2 regions of the Pseudoalteromonas sp. CO348 genome follow, and region 1 is predicted to be linked to the other one. Evidence: riboswitches for the same ligand, from Rfam matches in the RefSeq annotation. Region 1 holds a riboswitch; the other holds the start of a gene.
What was found. A riboswitch is a leader RNA that binds a small molecule or an ion and turns the genes downstream of it on or off. The one in region 1 is predicted to bind lysine.

Region 1 (10,148 bases):
CCAGCTGAGATGATGTACTCAGCTGGGAGCTCATGACATAAAAAGAACGGCATACTTTCGGTGTAGCCGTAAGCGCCACACTGACTGAAAACAAGCCAATCGCCATCGGCACTGTCGCTTGGTAAGGCTAGGGTGCCTAATTTATCCAATGCTGTGCAAAGTGGGCCATGAATATGAAAGTCTGAGGTATCAGCTTGAGACTGGCGTAACAATTCAACGGGGAAAGCTTGTCCGGTAACGGCTGGACGCAGCAGGTGATTGACACCGCCTGCGACAATCAGTTGTTGTTCACCGTAGTTTTGCTTTTGTTCCACCACAGGGTTGAGATAAAAACCACATTCGCCAACCGCATAGCGGCCTAACTCCATCCATAATTCTTGCACTTGCGTGGCGGATTTTATCAATGCGAGCGCGCCTAATAATTTCTGCCAATCAAGAGAAGGGCTTTGTCTATCATAGGGGATGCCAAGACCACCACCTAAGTCGAGCACTTTTAGAGTAATACCTAAGTCAGCAGCGAGCTGAACTAAAGGTGCAACCATAGCCTGCCAAAGTTCAGCTAGTGTATCGCTGCAGAGCATGTTTCCCCACTGGAAAATATGCAGTCCGACAAAGTCTAGGTGGGTGTAGTCACTTAAAGTTAGGGCTTGCCACTGCTCAGAGCCAAGACCAAAAGGAGTCAGCGTATTGCCACCAAGTGGATTGTGCTCTGCTTTATCAAAGCGTAATTGCACCCGCAGTAAAACTTCAAATTGAAGCTCAAACTCTTCGGCCACTTGATTTAACCAGCGTACTTGATTGAGACTTTCAGCCACGAAAATACGTACGCCTTGTGTTGCAAAATGACGGATCTGCTTTAGCGATTTGGCAGGACCGGTGTTGAGCACGCGTTTAGGAGCGATCCCTTGAGATAACACCTGATCAAGCTCGCCGCTAGATGCCACATCAAAGTTAAACCCAGCGTTATCTAGGGTTTTAATGATATGTGATAACGGATTCGCTTTTACGGCATACCAAAGCTTAACTATTTGCTGATCAACTAAGGGCTTAACATGCGCACTTAGCTTATCTAAGTCGTAGCAAAAGAATGGTGTATCTTGTTGCTGGATCAATGCCTCAGCTGCAGTTCGCTGTGACGTGCTCAACCAAGTCATTAGCGTAGAACCTCTTCCAGCGCCAGTGATGCATCACTTTGTTCATCACGGTATTTTACGATAAGTGCGCATGACATACTTAACCCTTGCTCGCGTGCCCACTCAGTTGAGGCTGGACGAGAGCCTGGGATCACTATCGCGTTTTCAGGGATAGCTTCACCTTTGTCAAGCAAGCGCTCGTTCACGCAGTCATAGACAGGAATACTTGCTGAAAGGCGCACACCCGGTGCTAATACGGCACCGCGTTTAACAACAACCCCTTCAACCAATACACAGCCTGCACCAATAAAGGCATCGTCCTCAACAACAACAGGACTTGCTCCAACCGGTTCTAATACACCACCCACTTGCACTGCTGCACTAAGGTGCACATTTTTACCAATTTGCGCGCAAGAACCAACCAACGCATGACTATCTACCATAGTACCTGAATCAATATAGGCACCAATGTTGACATAAGCCGGTGGCATAATGATTGTGCCGGCTGCGACGTAAGCGCCACGTCTTACACTGCTTCCGCCAGGAACCATACGAACGCCATCTTGGGCAGCAAATCCGCGTGGTGCTAAGTTGTCTTTATCAACAAATCCACCTGGGAACTCCGTATTTACGCCATTTCTAAATGCTTCAAGGATCCCTTGTTTTACTTCTACGTTAGCGTGCCAATGGCCTTGCTCATCCTGTGTTGCCGCACGTACTGTGCCATTTTCTAAATCGTTTAGTAGGGTTAACCAGCTCATGTTTACTGCCTTAATTCCAAGATAAAATCGTTTTGTTCGCGCGAGTGATCGCATCGGTATGGGTGAGTTCCAAATGTGTCAGTGGCGGGCGCAAGTTTGGACTTGTGAGCTTCCCTTGCAAGTGCATTAACACTTTGACTGGTATGGGATTTGCCACTGCAAATAAGCTATTTGCAGCTTCTGACCAAGTGGTAAATAAATTAGGAGAGGTGCCGCTTAACGAGCGCCTTACAAATTCTGCGGTTTGCTGTGGCCATGCGTTTGCCGCAACAGACACCAGACCCGTTGCACCTGCTTGTGCAAAGTAGGGCATTAAGCCATCGTCGCCGCTATAGATTGCGACATCAGGCGCTGCCTGACGAAATGCTTCAAAGGTGGCAATATCACCACTGGCTTCTTTTAGTGCCCACAGATTAGGGTGGCAAGCTAGCTCGCCGAGTAGTTCAGGGGCGATAGCAACGGCACTGCGACCAGGTACATTGTAGAGCATGCAAGGGTTGTGGCTCTCATCGAGTAGTGTGCTAAACCAATGCGTCAGACCAACTTTGCCGGGCTTTGCGTAGATTGGTGAGCCAAGTAAGAGCGCATCAATGGGCTGCGTATTACAAAAGCGCACCCATTGTGTTTGCTGCTCAAGATTACTGCCGCCAACGGCAACCATGAGCGGTACGCTTGGGGCGAGCTGGCAAACAAACTCAACGATTTGTTGCTGCTCTTCTTGGGTAAGCGCAAGGCCTTCGCCGGTACTGCCTAGTAAAAGAATACCGTTACGAGCTTGCTCTTGATCGCGCACAAGCGTTGTTAATGCGCTAAAATCAACCTGATTTTCAGCATCAAAAGGCGTTACTAAAGCCGTCCACAACGGATAGTCAGATAAGTTGAATTGTGATTTCATCTCTACCGAACTTAAATCATGTTCGGAGTTAGGAGGGTGTCCAAACTTCGAACCGTTAAAATTCGAAGAGCAATGGACTTAAAAAAGATAAGGCAGCCAATGGCCTTATTTTTCTAAGACCAGAAGCTCTCCACCAAGTATGTTGGTGACAGTCGCTGGGATTCAGCCCAGTCGCCCGAAATGAGTATTAGCAAACAATAACTCAATTTCTCGGCGTGTATTCCCCTCACTAAGCTGCAACGGAGTTTGCTCTCCTTCACTTAGTTACCTGAATAACGCACCTCTTCCAGCCCTTAATTTGACGCCGTGGCATCAAACTATCTAAATAGGGTGAACACGCATTGAAACATTTTGGCCGTCTAGGTGTCAAGCATCGGACTGTAAATAATACGATTGTTAACTACACTTAACATTGCAGCTGAGACAATGCTATGAGATGAAAAACAAAAATATGTCGTTAATAAATAAAGTTAAAAATCGTTATATCGGGGCATTACTTGCTATGGCTATATTGCTGTCGATGGCGATGGGGATTATGCAGTATTTACTGTATCAGCAGAGCCAAGACGCGCACGTAATTAATATTGCGGGTATGCAGCGGATGTTGTCCCAGCGCATCGCGCTTTTCAGTGCACAAGAGGATAAAAGAGACAGTGAGGATCTTCGTCAAGCCATTGATAAATTTGAAAGTAATCATGAGTTTTTAACTAAAACAGAGAGGGGGGAGGCTATTTATCTGAATGAGGCGCTTGCAGCGCTTTACTACCAAGAGCCAGTGCAATTGGATTTGCAAAGTAATACTTTTGTCACTTTATCAAGGTCTCAGTTTCAGCAGCCAACTCCTCAATTAGTGGAACAAATCTTTACTGCGTCTCAGCATATACTCCCAAACCTGAATGATGCCGTTTCACTATTCGAGCAGCATGCGCGAAGTAAAACAGAGATGGTGAGGAGAATAGAATTGTTAATTTGGCTGCTTGGACTGTTGCTGCTGTTTATAGAAGCGAAACTTGTATTTCGCCCGATGGCGCGAGAGATTGCTGAAGCACTTGATAAATTAGAGGCGGCAAGAAAGCTTGCCGATGATGCTCTGCACTCAAAATCACGATTTTTAGCGCGTGTCAGTCACGAGCTAAGAACGCCACTGCAGGCCATTCAGGGGTATTTAGATGAATATCTGAGTAACAAAGATACCCAGCAATTACAGCATGTGAAAAGCGCAGCAAATCAATTGGATGTATTACTTTATTCGGTTCAAGACTTTAATAACCTTTCCGAGCAAGAAGTGGTCATTGAGCGTCATCAAGTCGCGTTGCGAGAAGTAATAAAATCGGCCTGTATTGCCTTTCAATTAACCGCACATAAGAAATCTCTCGCTTTTAATTTGGCGTTGAGTAATGAGTTAGATGTGACTTGTTATTGTGATAGTAAGCGTGTTGGTTGGTTGATCAGTGAATTGGTCAATAACGCAATTAAATTTACTGAGCGTGGCAGCATTCAAGTATTTGCGGATTTGGTTGTAGATGAAGATACGCCATATTTAGAGTTTGTTGTTGAAGATACTGGGCCTGGGTTCGACTATCAGCAGTTGCGAGAAGCTGTGCATAGCGAGCATTTTCAAGGCACGCAGTTAGGGCTGAAGCGCTGCCGATTACTCACCTCAGCGCTTGGAGGACGATTAGATTTTATTGCGAGGGAACCAACCGGTACAAGAGCAACCTTGAGAGTCCCGATTGAAATTGACAATCAACAGACGCTGGCTCGCACAATGGAGCAGGTGTCAGCTCGCATTTTACTGGTGGAAGATAATTTACTAAATGCGCGCGTGATTGAAAAAATGCTTCAGCCCATAGCCAAGCAGGTAACGCATGTCGAACATGGTGAAGGTGCCCTTGAAGTATATGAGGTGGGTAAGTTTGATATCGTGCTAATGGATTTAAATATGCCTGTGATGGATGGCTTTGAAGCCACTGAGCGTTTGAGAACGCTAGATCCGACCGTGCCTATTTTGGTCGTGACCGCAAATACTAATGCGGAGGATCTGGATAAGGTCTACGCACTTGGCGCAACGGCTCATTTGTATAAGCCGTTGCAACCGGATGTGCTGCATAGCAAAGTGGTGCTATTACTGAATGAGTGTGGAGACTTAGTCTCGTCTTAAACGAATATTTCCAACCCCGACTTCTGCATCGATGGAATACTGGCCTTGACCACGATAGTCTGTTGTCGAGCCAACCATACTCTTTTCGGAAGTTTCTACGTTGCCAAAACCTGATATTGCCGTTTTACCAACACCTGAATCTAAAGACACCTTTTTGAAATCGGTGGCAGTAGTCTCAATTTTAATTTTTCCTACGCCTACCTCTAAATCAGCAGAGTTATTAAGATCTTGAATATCAATTTTGCCAACACCAACCTCAACATCTAAGGCCAAATTAACAGGCACCTTAACTTGCCAAGATAGTTCATAATCATCCGAATTGATCTCGAGTGATAATTTATCTCCTGATGTGTTGCTGTTTAGGGTAGCTTCACTTACATCTGGTTTACCAAACCAACTGTCTGACTCTTTCGGTTCAACCAAAATTTCGACCTCTATGGTGTTGCCGTTGTAAGTTTGTAGATCGATTTTACCTACGGCAATATCCACTTCTAACTCGGCTAGGCTATTGCTTGGGAATGATGCTGTAATGGTTTTTGAATCTTTTGCCTGTGCAGTCATTGCCGCTGCACTTAATGCTAAAACTAACGCTAACTTTTTCATTATTTTTTACCTTCAACGAGAGTGTTTGAAAGGTAAGTCGCAAATAAAAATGAAAAGGTTTAAAAAAGATTTTTATTTTTTAGGGCGTGTTGATGGAAGTACCTGTTTAACACGCCCACAAAGTAAACTACTTACCTCTTAGCATGGTAGCGCTGAGCGTTATAGTCGGGTGACTGAATAACCATTGTTTTTAAGTTGCTCAACGAGGCCATATTTTTCAACAAGATGTAATGCACCAACGGCAATAAACGTTGATTCATTAGGGAGCTGTTTTTTAAGCACTTGCACCCAGTTATTATTGCGTTCGATGATCATCAGTTGCTCGGCTAATTTGCCATATTTATCATCCGAAAAACTTACCTGATAGTAATGTGATAACTTTTCTAAATCGCCGCTTCGCCATGCGGAAACTAAATCCAAGAAGTAGGTATTCAAATCAGACATCTGTGCAAATGTTTCCTTGAGCATGGCGTCACTATGAATACTCAGCTGACTGAACATTTCAAGCTGATATTCTAAGGTTTCAAATTCACCAACTGGGATCTTCTTTTCGTTTGCATAGGCTATTACTTGTTTATCGATGCCATTAGTATCGGTAAATCCGAGCTTTTGATATTCCAGTTGTAGCATAGTTACCATCACGGCCCATGGTGCGTAGCGTTCAAATAAGGCGATATCTATTTGCTTTTTGGAAAAGTAATCTTGTAGCTTCTGATAGACTTCTGCAGAGAGCTGATCTTTTAGTGTTTGGTTGTTTTTTAACAACATAAATGGCATGGAGCGCTGTTGGATCGCAAACGGAGAAAGCGCCTCTAAGTTCACTTCAACCATGACTTTATCACTGCTCGCAATGGCGCTTTTTACCTTGGCTGGTAAACCTTGCATTTGTTTGTCACCGACGTGGACGGTACCAAATAAGTACGACGTTTTGTTGCCCTTTTCTATTTTCCACAGGCCAACTTCTGCGTTGGCGAGATTACTGAAAAGGCTTAAGCAAAGATAAATAAATAACAATGGTGAAAATACTTTAACCATAGTAATGATCCCTGTTGGTTTTAAAGGGTCAGTCTGCGATATCGAAATGTGAATGTCACTAAAAAATGAAGTGCGTTGAGGTGGTAGAAAAAATTTCATATTGGCAAATCGAGAAAGTAAATTTTTCGTTATATCGAAACTGAACCAATAGAAAATTCGCATTTTAAAATGTGTGGTTGTTTTAATTCTTTAGTTTGTGGATTTTTGGTTTTTTTATGCGTTAAAGTCAGGTTTTTAATTTTAAATAGCATAGTTTTTTGTGTTGACTTCAGTGTGCAAGGCGCGGTATTAATAGAAAAAGAGGCAGCACAGTGCTTACACTGAATGATTGCCAAGTTTAAATTTACGGAATTCAAGCAATGTTACTAACAGCAACTCTACTAGTCGTGATTATCAACGTGGTGATTATTATTACCGCGGGGGCTAGTTAGTGCTGTAAGAAAAGTATCAGCATAAACGCCCCCCGCACCAAAAGGTTCGGGGGGCGTTTTCGTTTTAGGGCATAAAAAAGGCAACTGAGAGCAGATCATGAGCAATTCAACAACCGGCGCACAACTTGTTATCAAGGTGCTAGAAGAGCAAGGCGTTAAACACGTATTTGGTTACCCAGGTGGTGCCATCATGCCCATTTATGACGCTTTGTATGGCGCGCCAGTTAAGCACTACTTGACTCGCCATGAGCAAGGTGCTGGTTTTGCTGCTGTTGGGTATGCTCGCAGTACAGGTAAGCTTGGGGTTTGTTTCGCCACTTCTGGACCCGGCGCGACGAACCTTATCACCGCACTTGCTGATGCCATGATGGATTCAGTTCCGCTACTGGCTATCACTGGGCAAGTGCCGACCGCTGCTATCGGTTCGGATGCCTTTCAAGAGGTGGATGTACTGGGCATGTCTTTGTCATGTACCAAGCACAGCTACATGGTTGAGCGAGCGGAAGACTTGGCTGAGGTATTACAAGAAGCCATGTACGTAGCGCAGTCTGGCCGACCCGGTCCGGTGTTGGTCGATATTCCTAAAGATATCCAGTTAGCTAAAGTACCTTTTCATCCTTTTGCTGCGCCACAAGACGAACAGCCGAGGGTTTCGCAAACTGAAGTAGCAAAAGCCAATCAATTATTATGCGATGCTAAACGACCTGTTGCTTACATTGGCGGCGGCGTGCAAAGCGCCGATGCGCAGTCACAGCTGATGCAATTTTTAGAAAAGACCCATATGCCGGCCGTATCGACGCTAAAAGCTTTGGGCAGCGTAACCCCAGATTATGATTATGACTTAGGAATGCTCGGTATGCACGGTACTCAAGCGGCGAATCTGGCGGTTCAGCAATGTGACTTGTTGGTATGTATCGGGGCGCGATTTGATGACCGTGTAACGGGGAATTTGGCAAAGTTTGCTGCAGGGGCGAAGGTGATCCATTTAGATATTGACCCTGCAGAAGTGGGTAAACGAAAACCCGCGGCCGCTTCGCTTATTGCAGACTTAAAACAGTCATTGCCGCAAATTGAATGTGTGGTTACGAATACCGAATGGCTAGAGACCATCGAAGCACTGCAACGTCAACATGCGTGGCGTTATGACTATCCTGGCGAAAAAGTATTTGCACCGTATTTGTTAAATCAACTGAGCCAAAAGCTACCCAATACAGCGGTAGTATGCTGCGATGTAGGCCAACATCAAATGTGGGTGGCACAGCACATGAAATTCACTCATCCAAGCAATCACTTAAGTAGTGGCGGTGCAGGCACGATGGGATTTGGCTTACCAGCTGCAATAGGTGCACAGATAGCACGTCCAGATAACACAGTGATCACGGTATCTGGCGACGGCTCCATCATGATGAATATTCAAGAGTTGGCAACCATCCGCCGTAATAACCTGCCAGTTAAAATATTAATATTAGACAACCAAAGGCTGGGTATGGTGAGACAGTGGCAGCAACTCTTTTTTGACGGTCGTTACAGTGAAACCGACCTGTCAGACAATCCTGATTTTGTCTCATTGGCTGCCGTATTCGGTATTCCTGGACAGACAATTACTCATGCGAACCAAGTAGATGACGCCGTTGACGCCATAGTGAATGCGCAAGGGCCCTATATTTTACATGCTTGTATCGACGATAAAGAAAACGTATGGCCGCTTGTTCCACCTGGTGCTGCCAATGATGAAATGATGACGGAGAGCCTTTCATGAAACACCATTTAACCGTTGCAGTAAAACAACAGAGCATCGCAGTGGAGCGCTTTTTACGCGTAGCCAGACATCGCGGATTTCGCTTAACGAATTTGGAACTACAAGGTCAAGATGACTTATTCCACGTCAAAATGACCGTAGATAGTGACAAACCTATCTATTTATTAACCTCACAACTGAGTAAGCTAGTAGAAGTGCAAGCGGTTGACTTGCATACACTACAGAAACAGGCAATTTAGAAGAATTAAGGTAGTTAACAATGACACAAACATCAGAAGTAATTTGGCATAACGGTGAAATGGTTCCTTATTTTCAAGCGACCACCCATGTGCTTAGTCATGCTTTACATTATGGCAGCTCAGTTTTTGAAGGGATCCGTGCTTACGATACGCCAAATGGTCCAGCTGTTTTCCGCTTAACCGATCATATTCAACGCCTCTTTGATTCTGCGAAGATCTACCGTATGGAAATTCCTTTTACCAAAGAGGAAGTAATCGCAGCGTGTAAAGAGACGATCCGCGCAAATGACTTTACCAATGCTTACCTTCGTCCATTTGCATTTTTGGGTCATGTAGGTCTTGGTTTAAATCCGAAGTCGCACCGTGCAGACATGACAGTCGCTGCGATGGAATGGGGTGCATACCTTGGTGAAGAAGGTTTAGCGCAAGGTGTTGATGTGTGTGTTTCTTCTTGGAGTCGCCTCGCACCAAATACCATGCCTACTGCGGCTAAAGCGGGTGGTAACTATTTATCTTCACAGCTTATTTCAGGTGAGGCGAAGCGTAATGGTTATGTTGAAGGGATCGCGCTTGATGTTAATGGTTACCTGAGCGAAGGTGCTGGTGAGAACTTATTTGTTGTGAAAAAAGGCGTGCTTTATACCCCGCCAACCACAGCTTGTATTCTACCTGGTCTTACGCGCGACACTATCATCCATTTGGCAAAAAAACGCGGTTATGAAGTACGTGAAGAGCCAATCGCTCGTGAAGCGCTTTATCTTGCTGATGAGTTCTTTATGGTTGGTACCGCAGCGGAAGTAGTACCTGTTCGCAGCGTAGACAAGATTACCGTGGGTAATGGTGGTAGAGGTCCAATTACGGAAGAGTTACAGCAGGCCTATTTTGCTTTGGTTAAAGGTCAAGCTGATGACGAAAATGGCTGGTTAGAATACGTAAACGAATAACTTTATTGGTATCGGGGTCAAACGCCCCGAATAAAAGCGCATTGTAAATTGTGGGAATGAGGAACTCGGCATAGCCGAGAAAAAGGTGAAGCATGGCTAAATTACGGAGCAAGACAACTACTGAGGGCAGACAACGCGCGGGTGCTCGTGCATTGTGGCGAGCAACGGGAATGACGGACAGTGATTT
Region 2 (10,148 bases), on a different contig from region 1:
TTTGATAAGCTGGCACATCGTCGTGATCGGGCAGCTGATATTCTTCATGCTCAAACTCAACGAGACTTGCCATATAAGCGACCATGTGACGCTTTTGCCCGAGGTTGAAACGTTGAATGTCTGACACAAATTCTGGTTGAACTGGTGAGAGTAAACGGTCAACGCCGCGCTTTCTAATTTGTCCAAGGACTTTAGAGGCTTGGCGTGTAATGAGTGTATTGCGGCGTAGCTCTTCTCTTAACGGCATAAGTAGGTCGGCGCTGCGGCTTAGACTTTCTCTACCAATGAGGTGCATATCTAAAATGCGTGTTCTGAGCTGCTCCAGCATACGTTTGTCTGCAGCACCACGGCCTAATTGTTCAATCTCGTCAATTTGTTCACTGACCTGAAGCTCTATTTGATCAAAGCAGCGTTGGAATGGGCCATGAATATCGACCATTTCCAGCATAGGTTCGATATATTCGTCAAACGCTTCCAATACCGCTTTATATCTCATGCCAAGAGACAGCGTTGAAGTGTCAGACTTTGCTTGTTCAACCAAGTTCATGATAGCGCTTTCGTTATGCTCGAACAGCTTAACAATTTTACGAACGCGTTCGTCCATAATGCGGCTAAAACGGCGTAGCTCAGAGTAGTCAGCTTCTTCACCAGCTTGTGCGATGCGATTACCTAATCTTTCTAAGTCTTTTACCAGCACCGTGATCTCTTCCGCTAAACCAAGGCTCTCTTCTTGTAAAAGAAAGCTGGCGAAGTCAGCGATGGCACGGTTGATTTCTAACTGTGAAGATTTAGCTAAAGGGATAATAATTTCTTGTTGGAGTAATCGATTGGTTTCTTTATAAATTCGTTCACTCGACCAGCTAGGGTTTTTCTGTTTTAGGATGTTTTGTACATCTTTTAGACTGAAATCTGCGAGCTTAAATCGTTTAAAAAGTAGCTCGAGTACGCTCCAGTGTTCATTTATCGTATTTAATAATTTTTTTGCTGGGATCATAACTTTCCAGTGTGTAGTAGCTAAGTTACATCACTACTTCATCAATTTGTCACAAAATGTTTATCGTACGTAGCATGGGGACTGTGATGGTGCTAGAATCCGCCGCGAAAACGAACCCACCCCTTGTTACATTTAATTACAGGTTGTTTACGCATTATGGTCACGCCCATTATTCTAACCCTGATTGCCATCGCTTTTATACTCATCGTTATAGAAGATATTATTCACGTAAACAAGGCCAAAACAACGCTTTTTTTTGGTACTTTATGTTGGATTATCGCCTTTATCTCTCCAATTCATGGTCAAAGCCCAGAAATTGTACAAATTGAGCTAGACCATAACATTTTGGAAATCGCGACGCTTTGGCTGTTCTTAATGGCTGCCATGACGTTTGTGGCCTATTTGAACTCAAAAGGGTTTATCCAAAATATTGTTCACCGGATCATGCCAACCCATATTAGCGAACGCAAGCTAATGTTTTTGGTCGGTGCTTTTGCATTCGTATTTTCGTCAATATCGGATAACATCACCGCGACGCTTATTTCATTAGCTGTAGTCATGTCTTTGAAATTAGACCCGAAAAAGCTAATTAGATATGCGACGTTAATCATCTTCAGTGTTAACTCCGGTGGGGTATCATTGATCACCGGTGATGTAACCACCTTGATGATATTTCTAGCCGATAAAGTGACTATCCCTGATCTGCTTTTACTAATAGCCCCCTCTATTTTTAGCGTATTTATCTTAGCTGCGATGCTGTCAATCGGCATGAATGATAAGATCACCTTTGAAAAGGCTGAATTACGCAGAATTGAAAAGACTGATATCACCATTGCGCTTATCTTTTTATCAACCATTTTTGCCACGTTATTCTTAAGCGTGCAATACCATGTACCGCCGATGCTAACTTTCTTATTTGGCTTGTCTTTGATGTTCTTAATGGCGCAATTCTTGATGCGCAAGAAAGACGTTAATAAGAAAATCATCGACTATATCCGTGAAATTGAATACGACACCTTATTGTTCTTTGTGGGTGTGCTGTTATTAGTTGGTGCGTTGAAAGAGGTCGGTGTACTGTCTAAGTTTACCGATTTATATCTGCATCTTGCGCCGGAATACGCAAATTACTTGGTCGGTTTAATGAGTGCGGCGGTAGATAACGTGCCGTTGACGGCGGCGCTATTAAAAGCAGACATTACGATGACTCCAGCGCAATGGCTAACCTTTACTTATGCGACTGGCGTTGGTGGCTCTATGCTTATCATTGGTTCTGCAGCGGGGATCATTGCAATGAGCAAGGTTAAAGCCTTAACTTTCTCAAGCTATCTTAAAATGAGTATCTACCTGCTTATCGCATATACCATTGGATATAGTGGTGCGTATTTCGCGGGTCAGCTTATTTAAGACCAATGGATTTAATTTTTTACCGCTTTGGAATAAGTTTTTCATAAATAACTTGACACCTAGACGGCTAAAAGATAATTTTCTTACATCGCCCGCATTGATTGCGGGCTTTTATTTTGTTTTTATTCAGATTAACAAAGGCAAAATAAACAGAAGAGGCGCGATGCTTAGGTAGTTAGTGTGAGGTGACGAGACCAATGACCACTAGTGAGGGAAGTATTCGCCGAGGAGAAAAGTTGCTCGTCGCAACGATTCTTCGGTTTACGAGGCTGAATCCTCGGAACTGTCACCGTATTGGTGGAGAGCTTCTGGCAAAGGTCATTTCAAGCGTTCGTCTTTCTAGAAATCCCATGCCGAGTTCTCCTTATAAAATTTGACTGTGCCAACAGTCGAGAGGAGAGAAAATGAATTCGCAGTATGTTGTAGCCAAATTTGGCGGTACCAGTGTCGCTGACTTTGAAGCTATGTCTCGTTGTGCCCACATTGTTCGTGACAACCCAAATGTTCGAGTGGTGGTTGTGAGTGCATGTGCTGGCGTAACCAATCACCTGGTGACGCTAACCCAACAAAAGGAAGATGAAGCCGGGCGCAAAGCAGTTGTTGCAGCGGTTGAAAACATACAGCAAGCGATTATCGATCAAGTGTCTTTGGATGCTGATCTTGCAGAGGGTTACAAGCAAACTTTCAGTGAATTTGAAAGCCTTGCGAGTTTACCAGCACTTGGCAGACAGCAATGCGATGAAATGTTGAGCTTTGGCGAACGTTTTTCTTCTTATTTGTTTACCCAAATACTACGTAATAATCAGGTCCAGGCGTCGCGCTTTGATGTACGTAAAGTGCTTAAAACAGATAACCAATTTGGAAAAGCGAATCCAAATGTTGCAGCTACGCGTGAAGCTGCGCAAACCAATTTGGTCGCGCTACTTGGCGACACAGTGCAGGTGACGCAAGGGTTTATTGGTAGTGACCAATACGGCCAGACGACCACGCTTGGTCGTGGCGGTTCTGATTATAGTGCTGCATTGTTAGCAGAGGCAATTGACGCGTCAAGTGTGCATATTTGGACCGATGTTGTTGGTATTTTCAGTACCGATCCGCGTTTGTGTGTAAAGGCTAGACCTATTCCTCGTTTGAGTTTTGATGAAGCGGCCGAAATGGCGACATTTGGTGCCAAGGTGTTACATCCCGCAACTATATTGCCAGCGAGTCGTAAAGGTATTTCAGTATTTGTTGGTTCAAGCCGTGATCCGCAAGCGGGTGGCACTTGGATTGAAAAAGAGAAAACGGCGCAAGCAGGCATTCGTGCAGTGACACAACGTAAAAACCAAATACTATTGACGTTAAAGAGCCCTGAAATGCTTCTTGCTAGCGGCTTTTTGGCTCGTATCTTCACCATTTTAAGCAATTACAATATATCGGTTGACTTGGTAACGACTTCGGAAATTAGTGTTGCACTTACGCTGGATAATGCGCCGAATGCTTCTCGACCAGAGCTAGAACAAGCTTGTTTGGATGAACTTGGCGAGTTTTGTCATGTGACCGTTGAAAATAATCTTACTTTGGTGGCCATGATAGGTTCTGAGATCCAGTTGAAGAAGTGCCAACTTAACCTGATGGATGTGTTGTCAGAGTTTAATATTCGATTGATATGCCATGGTGCGAGCAAGCACAATCTGTGCTTTTTAGTTGAGCAGCAGGAGTCAGATCAGGTCGTGCAGTCAATTCATGCTAAATTACTAGAGGTTGCATAAGTGAATTTATTGCCCATTCGGAACTAATAAAAAAGTTGCATTATTGAGTGATGGGTGGCACTTTGTTTATAACGGTTAGGGTCTGCTGACCATCAAGTTTGTTTTTCCCTAGGAGTGCCATCATGAATTATAAAGACGTCTACGAATTCTGGTTTGTTGAATGCACTGAATCAGATTGGTGGAAGAAGTCTGCGGACTTTGATCGCATAATAAAAAATCGCTTCGGTATTTTGCACCAAATGGCGCACCAAGGTGAGCTTTCGAGCTGGAGAGCAACACCACTTGGCGCGCTGTGCGAAATCATTATCTTAGATCAGTTTTCACGCAATATATTCAGAGACACTCCAGAGGCGTTTGCCAGTGATCCTTTGGCGCTGAGCCTCACCCAACACGCCATCGAAAAGGGCTATCACCGCCAGCTCAATGATACTGAATTGATGTTTTTATACCTACCTATGATGCATAGCGAAAGTCGCATCATCCATCGTGCCGCTGATCATTATTTTCGCGACCTGCCCAATTATGATTTTGAAGTCGCGCATAAAAAAATTATCGATAGATTTGGCCGATATCCCCATCGAAACGAAATACTCAATCGCGATTCAACAGAAGAAGAAATGGACTTTCTAGAGACGCCCAACTCGAGTTTCTGAGGCACGGCTCGAACCTCTCGCATTTTTAGCGGAAGTACGTATAATCGGCCGTCTACAAAAATAATGATTGATTACAGACATGGCTCATACGCGCGATGGATTTCAAAGCCGACTTGGCTTTGTGTTAGCAGCAGCTGGTGCGGCTGTTGGACTTGGTAATATTTGGGGATTTCCCACACAAGCTGCAAACCACGGTGGCGGTGCATTTTTACTGGTTTATTTTGCGGTAATTTTCTTACTCGCATTACCTGCACTTTACACAGAATTGTACTTAGGCCATCAGGCACAAGCAAATCCAGTTAAAGCACTTAAGACAGCCTGGCGTGAAGGTAATCCGAAAATAGGAGCCGCGGCGGGGTATATCGGCCTTGCTGGTGCTATCGTGATGCTCAGCTTTTATTCCATTGTGGCTGGATGGATGCTGTCTCATGCACTTGATCCTCTTGCGCAAATGGCTGAACTAGATGCTGCACATCAGTTTCTTAGCGGTGACTCAATGCTGAGAAACTTTATCTTTACGCCATTGATGTTAATTTTGACTGCGAGCATTATTCTTAAAGGCGTAAAATCAGGCATAGAAGCTTGGTCGCGCAGACTTATGCCGTTGTTACTGGTATTACTGCTCTGTCTTATTGGTTATATGGCGACATTAGACGGCGCAGCAGAAGGGTTTAGAACGTATTTAGTTCCGGACTTTTCAAAAATTAGCGATCCTGATTTGATCATCGCGGCGATGGGGCAGGCGTTCTTTTCGTTGTCGTTGGGTGTGGGCTGCATGATGATTTATGGCTCGTACTTAAAACCGAATGAAAATCTACCTAAGCTTACGTTTAGTGTTGCAATGCTAGACACTAGTGTCGCATTTTTGGCCGGTTTACTTATTATCCCTGCAATATTCGTTGCGCAGCAAAATGGTGTTCAAGTATTTCAAGACGGCAAATTAATCGGTGAAGGCCGGTTGATTTTTGCCATTTTACCCGAGCTATTTGCCAATATGGGTGAAATGGGATTATTGGTTAGCCTGACTTTCTTTGTGCTTATGTCTATTGCGTCGGTAACTTCTACCATTTCTTCAACAGAAATTCCGGTATCTTTCTTGGTGGAAAACCATGGCTTTAAACGTAAACAAGCGACTTGGTTGGTTACGCTAGTTATCTTATTAGCATCGAGCACGATTATTCTAAACTTTGATTGGTTGTTCGAATTGGTGATCAGTCTATTCACGCAATATCAGCTACCATTGATGGGGCTGTTCTACTTTATTACTGTTGGCTGGGTTTGGAAGCGCGGTAATCAGCTCCACTTAGAATCCCGTGGTGCACATTACTGGTTTGCTCAGTACGTTAGATTTGTTTGCCCAATCTTAATGACCGCGGTATTTATTAACGTTGCACTGGCAAAATAGTGATCATTTATTTTCAAAAACGGGAAGCATAGGCTTCCCGTTTTTATTTTGATAACAAGACTCAGAAATCACGAGGGGAAACGAACTCCCCAGCTTGAATGCTCTCGTAAGTTCGTTGCGCCAATGAATCTAAGTTGGCTAAATCTTTTCCCATTGAAGCCAGTTGGTTTGTCACTGGAATAATATCGATATCTTCAACCCCAGAAAGTTGAGCCACTCTGGCAAAAGTATATGCGTGCTTATACTTTTCGTGTTTGTAGAAAATACTGACTAAAGATGAATAGACTTCTGGGTTAGGGGTATGGCCTCTCTTATTTAGTTCTAATACGCGGTAGAGAATATCAACGGTTTTATCGTCATCTACTTTGGCGTAAAACTCTGCGAGGAAAAGCTGAATTTCGGGATCGTTTTGAACTCTAGGGTCATCCTGCATGTTCAAAAGCTTGTTCATTGCTGTGCGATCACTGTTACGAGACCAATGATAATAAAGTAGGCCTGGGTGGTTACTGCCTTTTGTTTCATTATAAATACGTGTCATTTCTTTTAATGCAGTGAGATGACCTTCCACTCGTGACGTGGTTTTTTCTTTTAACTTGATGTGCTCAATTTTGGCAGCGCGAGAAACACATTGGTTGTAGCTTTCTAAATTTTGCAACAAGTCATATTTGTTTTCGTCCGTCGGAGACTTGTATTCGTGATAGCGCGCGTAGATAAGCGACGCACGTTCGTCTTTACAGTGACTGTCTTTATTTAAGTCTTCACAAAAACCAGGCGTTTCGCTACACACTTGGTTCAAGGTTAGGGTGTCGTCGCAACCAGCAAGTAGTAACGCTGCAAAAACTAGCGACTTTTTAAACGCCATAGTTTGACCTCAATGATTTTTTATAATTATAGGGGGTTACGCCCGAATAAACAGGGTAGAGCTAATAGTTTACTAGTTTAACGCAATGAATTGTTCGGTAACAGTGGAGAATCACGGCAGTTTAAATTAGAATAGCCGTGCCCATTCGGGCTATCCGTTCAAAGAAAATTGTTTATTAGGCAGAAAAAATGACCTTATCTCACGAGCAAGAATATCAAAACAGCTGGCAAGAGCGTCAAGATTATGCAGAAAGCATGCAACCCCTAATCGGTCGTCTATACCGTAACAAAGGCGTTGAAATCTCTGTATACGGTCGTCCTCTTGTAAGCGCAAGCACCATTGATGTTATCAAAGCACACAAAACAGTAGCACGTTTTGAAGAGCGTAAACTACGTCTTCGTGAAAGCTTTCCATTCTTAGAAGTGATCAGCAAAATGGAATTAGCACCAGGTCGTGTTGACCTTGGTAAGCTAGCTTATGCCTACATTTATAAAAATGCAGGTGAAGGCCGCTCAATCGAAGAGTTTTTAAATGCAGAACTTGCAGAATTACTAAACCAAGGCACACGTCCAGAACCTCGTGACGTCGTTCTTTATGGTTTTGGTCGCATTGGCCGTTTATTAGCACGCCTACTTATCGAACGTGGCGGCTCTCACGCTGATTTACGCCTACGTGCAATCGTTGTTCGCGGTGGCCGCGATGGTGATCTTGAGAAACGTGCAAGTTTATTGCGCCGTGACTCAATTCATGGTCCTTTCAATGGTTCAATCACAGTAGACCATGAAAAAGGTGCGATTAAAGCAAACGGTAACTACATTCAAGTTATCTACGCAAACTCACCTGAAGAAGTGGATTACACAAAATACGGTATTGAAAACGCACTTATCGTAGATAATACAGGTGTTTGGAAAGACGAAGATGGCTTAGGTAAACACCTTAAGTCAATCGGTGCGTCTAAAGTATTACTTACAGCACCAGCTAAAGGCGACATCAAAAACATCGTTTATGGTGTTAACAACTCAGACATTCAGTCTGAAGACAAGATTGTGTCTGCAGCGAGCTGTACAACTAACGCAATCACACCGGTATTAAAAGCACTTAACGACAAGTTTGGTATTAAAAACGGTCATGTTGAAACGGTTCACTCTTACACCAATGACCAAAACTTGATCGACAACTACCACAAAGCTGAGCGTCGTGGTCGTAGTGCAGCATTGAACATGGTTATTACTTCAACCGGTGCTGCGAAAGCGGTTGCTAAAGCACTGCCTGAGCTTGCTGGTAAACTAACTGGTAACGCAATCCGTGTACCAACACCAAACGTATCAATGGCAATTCTTAACCTAAATCTAGGTAAAGAAACAACTGCTGAAGAGCTAAATGAATTCCTTCGTGAGTCTTCACTTTACTCTGAGCTACGTGACCAGATTGACTACACTGCATCAACAGAAATCGTGTCTACTGACCTTGTGGGTAGCCGTTATGCAGGTGTGGTTGACTCAAAAGCAACCATCGTTGATGGCGACCGTGTAGTACTTTACGTATGGTACGATAACGAGTTTGGTTACAGCTGTCAGGTTGTACGTGTAATGCAAGACATGGCGGAAGTAAAATTCCCGAGCCTACCTCGCTAACACGAAATTTACGATAAAAAGCCAGCACCAGCTGGCTTTTTTAGTTTTTGAAACAAATTGGTTGTGGTAGGCTTGCAAAGATAGGTCAGCTACAATTAGCTAACAAAAAGTTACACCTCAACTTTGTGCAAAGACAGGCACAGTATTACCTCTCTTTGAGGTTTAATATAATTCTCGACTGAAGCATAGTTGAGTATGGTAACAGTGTATTTACACAGCAGTTTTTAACTTATTTAGGGAAACCTATGCGCATTACGAGTAATTTCGATAGTGGTAATATCAAGGTGGTAAAAGCAGAATCACCTGCAGATATTCAACTAGAAATCAATAAAGACAATGAGTCTGACTTTTTTCAATGGTTTCACTTTAGACTTGAGTCTACGCCTTTTTTAGAGCACAAAATTCATATCAATCAACTACTAAACTCAGCCTACCCAGAAGGTTGGGATGACTATCATGCGGTTGCATCTTACGATCGTCAAACTTGGTTCCGTGTGCCAACCCGTTATGAGAATGGCACATTAACTATCGATTTTGAGCCTGAATGTGCGCACACCTACTTTGCTTATTTTGCGCCTTATAGTTATGAGCGCCATTTAGACCTAGTCTACTGGGCTCAAGCCCATGATGCGTGCGTTGTAGAGACGCTAGGTCAAACGCTTGATGGCCGTGATATGAGCTTACTCACTATTGGTGAGCCGTCAGATGAGAAGAAAAAGATTTGGATCACGGCGCGCCAGCACCCAGGTGAAACGATGGCAGAATGGTTTGTTGAAGGTTTGCTTCACAAACTATTGGATGACGAAGACCCACATGCTGCGGCATTGTTATCGAAAGCGGTATTTTATGTCGTACCAAATATGAATCCGGACGGCAGCGTTCGTGGTCATCTTCGCACTAATGCAAAAGGCGTAAACCTTAACCGTGAATGGCAAACGCCAACACTTGAGAACTCACCTGAAGTTTATTATGTATTAAACAAAATGCACGAAACTGGGCTGGATATGTACCTCGATATTCATGGTGATGAAGCACTACCGTATAACTTCGTTGCGGGCAGTGAAGGTATTCCGAGCTATGATGAACGCCTACAGCGTTTGGAAGAATCTTTCAAAGCGGCACTGTTAACTATTACACCTGAGTTCCAAGATGAATTTGGTTACGATAAAGATGCACCGGGTGAAGCAAACCTTACCGTTGCTTCGTGTGCAGTTGGTGAAGCGTTCAAAGCGTTGGCTTATACCGTTGAAATGCCGTTTAAGGATAATGCAAATCTGCCGGATCCTTACTTCGGCTGGTCAGACCGACGTTCATATCAGTTTGGTCAAGACACCTTAGCTGCAATCTTAAATGTGGTTGACGACTTAAGATAAGCTTAAAGACGGGTAATCACCATATTGATTACCCGTTTATTTTTGTGCGTTTAAAAGAACAACAAAATAATA

Region 2: another riboswitch for lysine. It lies ahead of lysC (lysine-sensitive aspartokinase 3); the one in region 1 lies ahead of dapA (4-hydroxy-tetrahydrodipicolinate synthase).

The regions. Positions count from the first base shown of each region.
Region 1 is NZ_SGPI01000005.1:24,170-34,317, forward strand. Features, by position in the region: gene EXT48_RS01040 (PLP-dependent decarboxylase) at 1-1,154, opposite strand, end outside; gene EXT48_RS01045 (2,3,4,5-tetrahydropyridine-2,6-dicarboxylate N-succinyltransferase) at 1,154-1,894, opposite strand; gene dapA (4-hydroxy-tetrahydrodipicolinate synthase) at 1,905-2,789, opposite strand; lysine riboswitch at 2,905-3,083, opposite strand; gene EXT48_RS01055 (response regulator) at 3,226-4,950, shown strand; gene EXT48_RS01060 (hypothetical protein) at 4,936-5,553, opposite strand; gene EXT48_RS01065 (TraB/GumN family protein) at 5,713-6,588, opposite strand; gene ilvG (acetolactate synthase 2 catalytic subunit) at 7,117-8,778, shown strand; gene ilvM (acetolactate synthase 2 small subunit) at 8,775-9,017, shown strand; gene EXT48_RS01085 (branched-chain amino acid transaminase) at 9,038-9,961, shown strand; gene ilvD (dihydroxy-acid dehydratase) at 10,054-10,148, shown strand, end outside.
Region 2 is NZ_SGPI01000014.1:8,277-18,424, forward strand. Features, by position in the region: gene EXT48_RS05895 (hypothetical protein) at 1-994, opposite strand, end outside; gene nhaD (sodium:proton antiporter NhaD) at 1,151-2,398, shown strand; lysine riboswitch at 2,544-2,714, shown strand; gene lysC (lysine-sensitive aspartokinase 3) at 2,803-4,149, shown strand; gene EXT48_RS05910 (DUF924 family protein) at 4,272-4,802, shown strand; gene EXT48_RS05915 (sodium-dependent transporter) at 4,882-6,207, shown strand; gene EXT48_RS05920 (DUF2989 domain-containing protein) at 6,269-7,069, opposite strand; gene EXT48_RS05925 (glyceraldehyde-3-phosphate dehydrogenase) at 7,258-8,703, shown strand; gene EXT48_RS05930 (M14-type cytosolic carboxypeptidase) at 8,949-10,076, shown strand.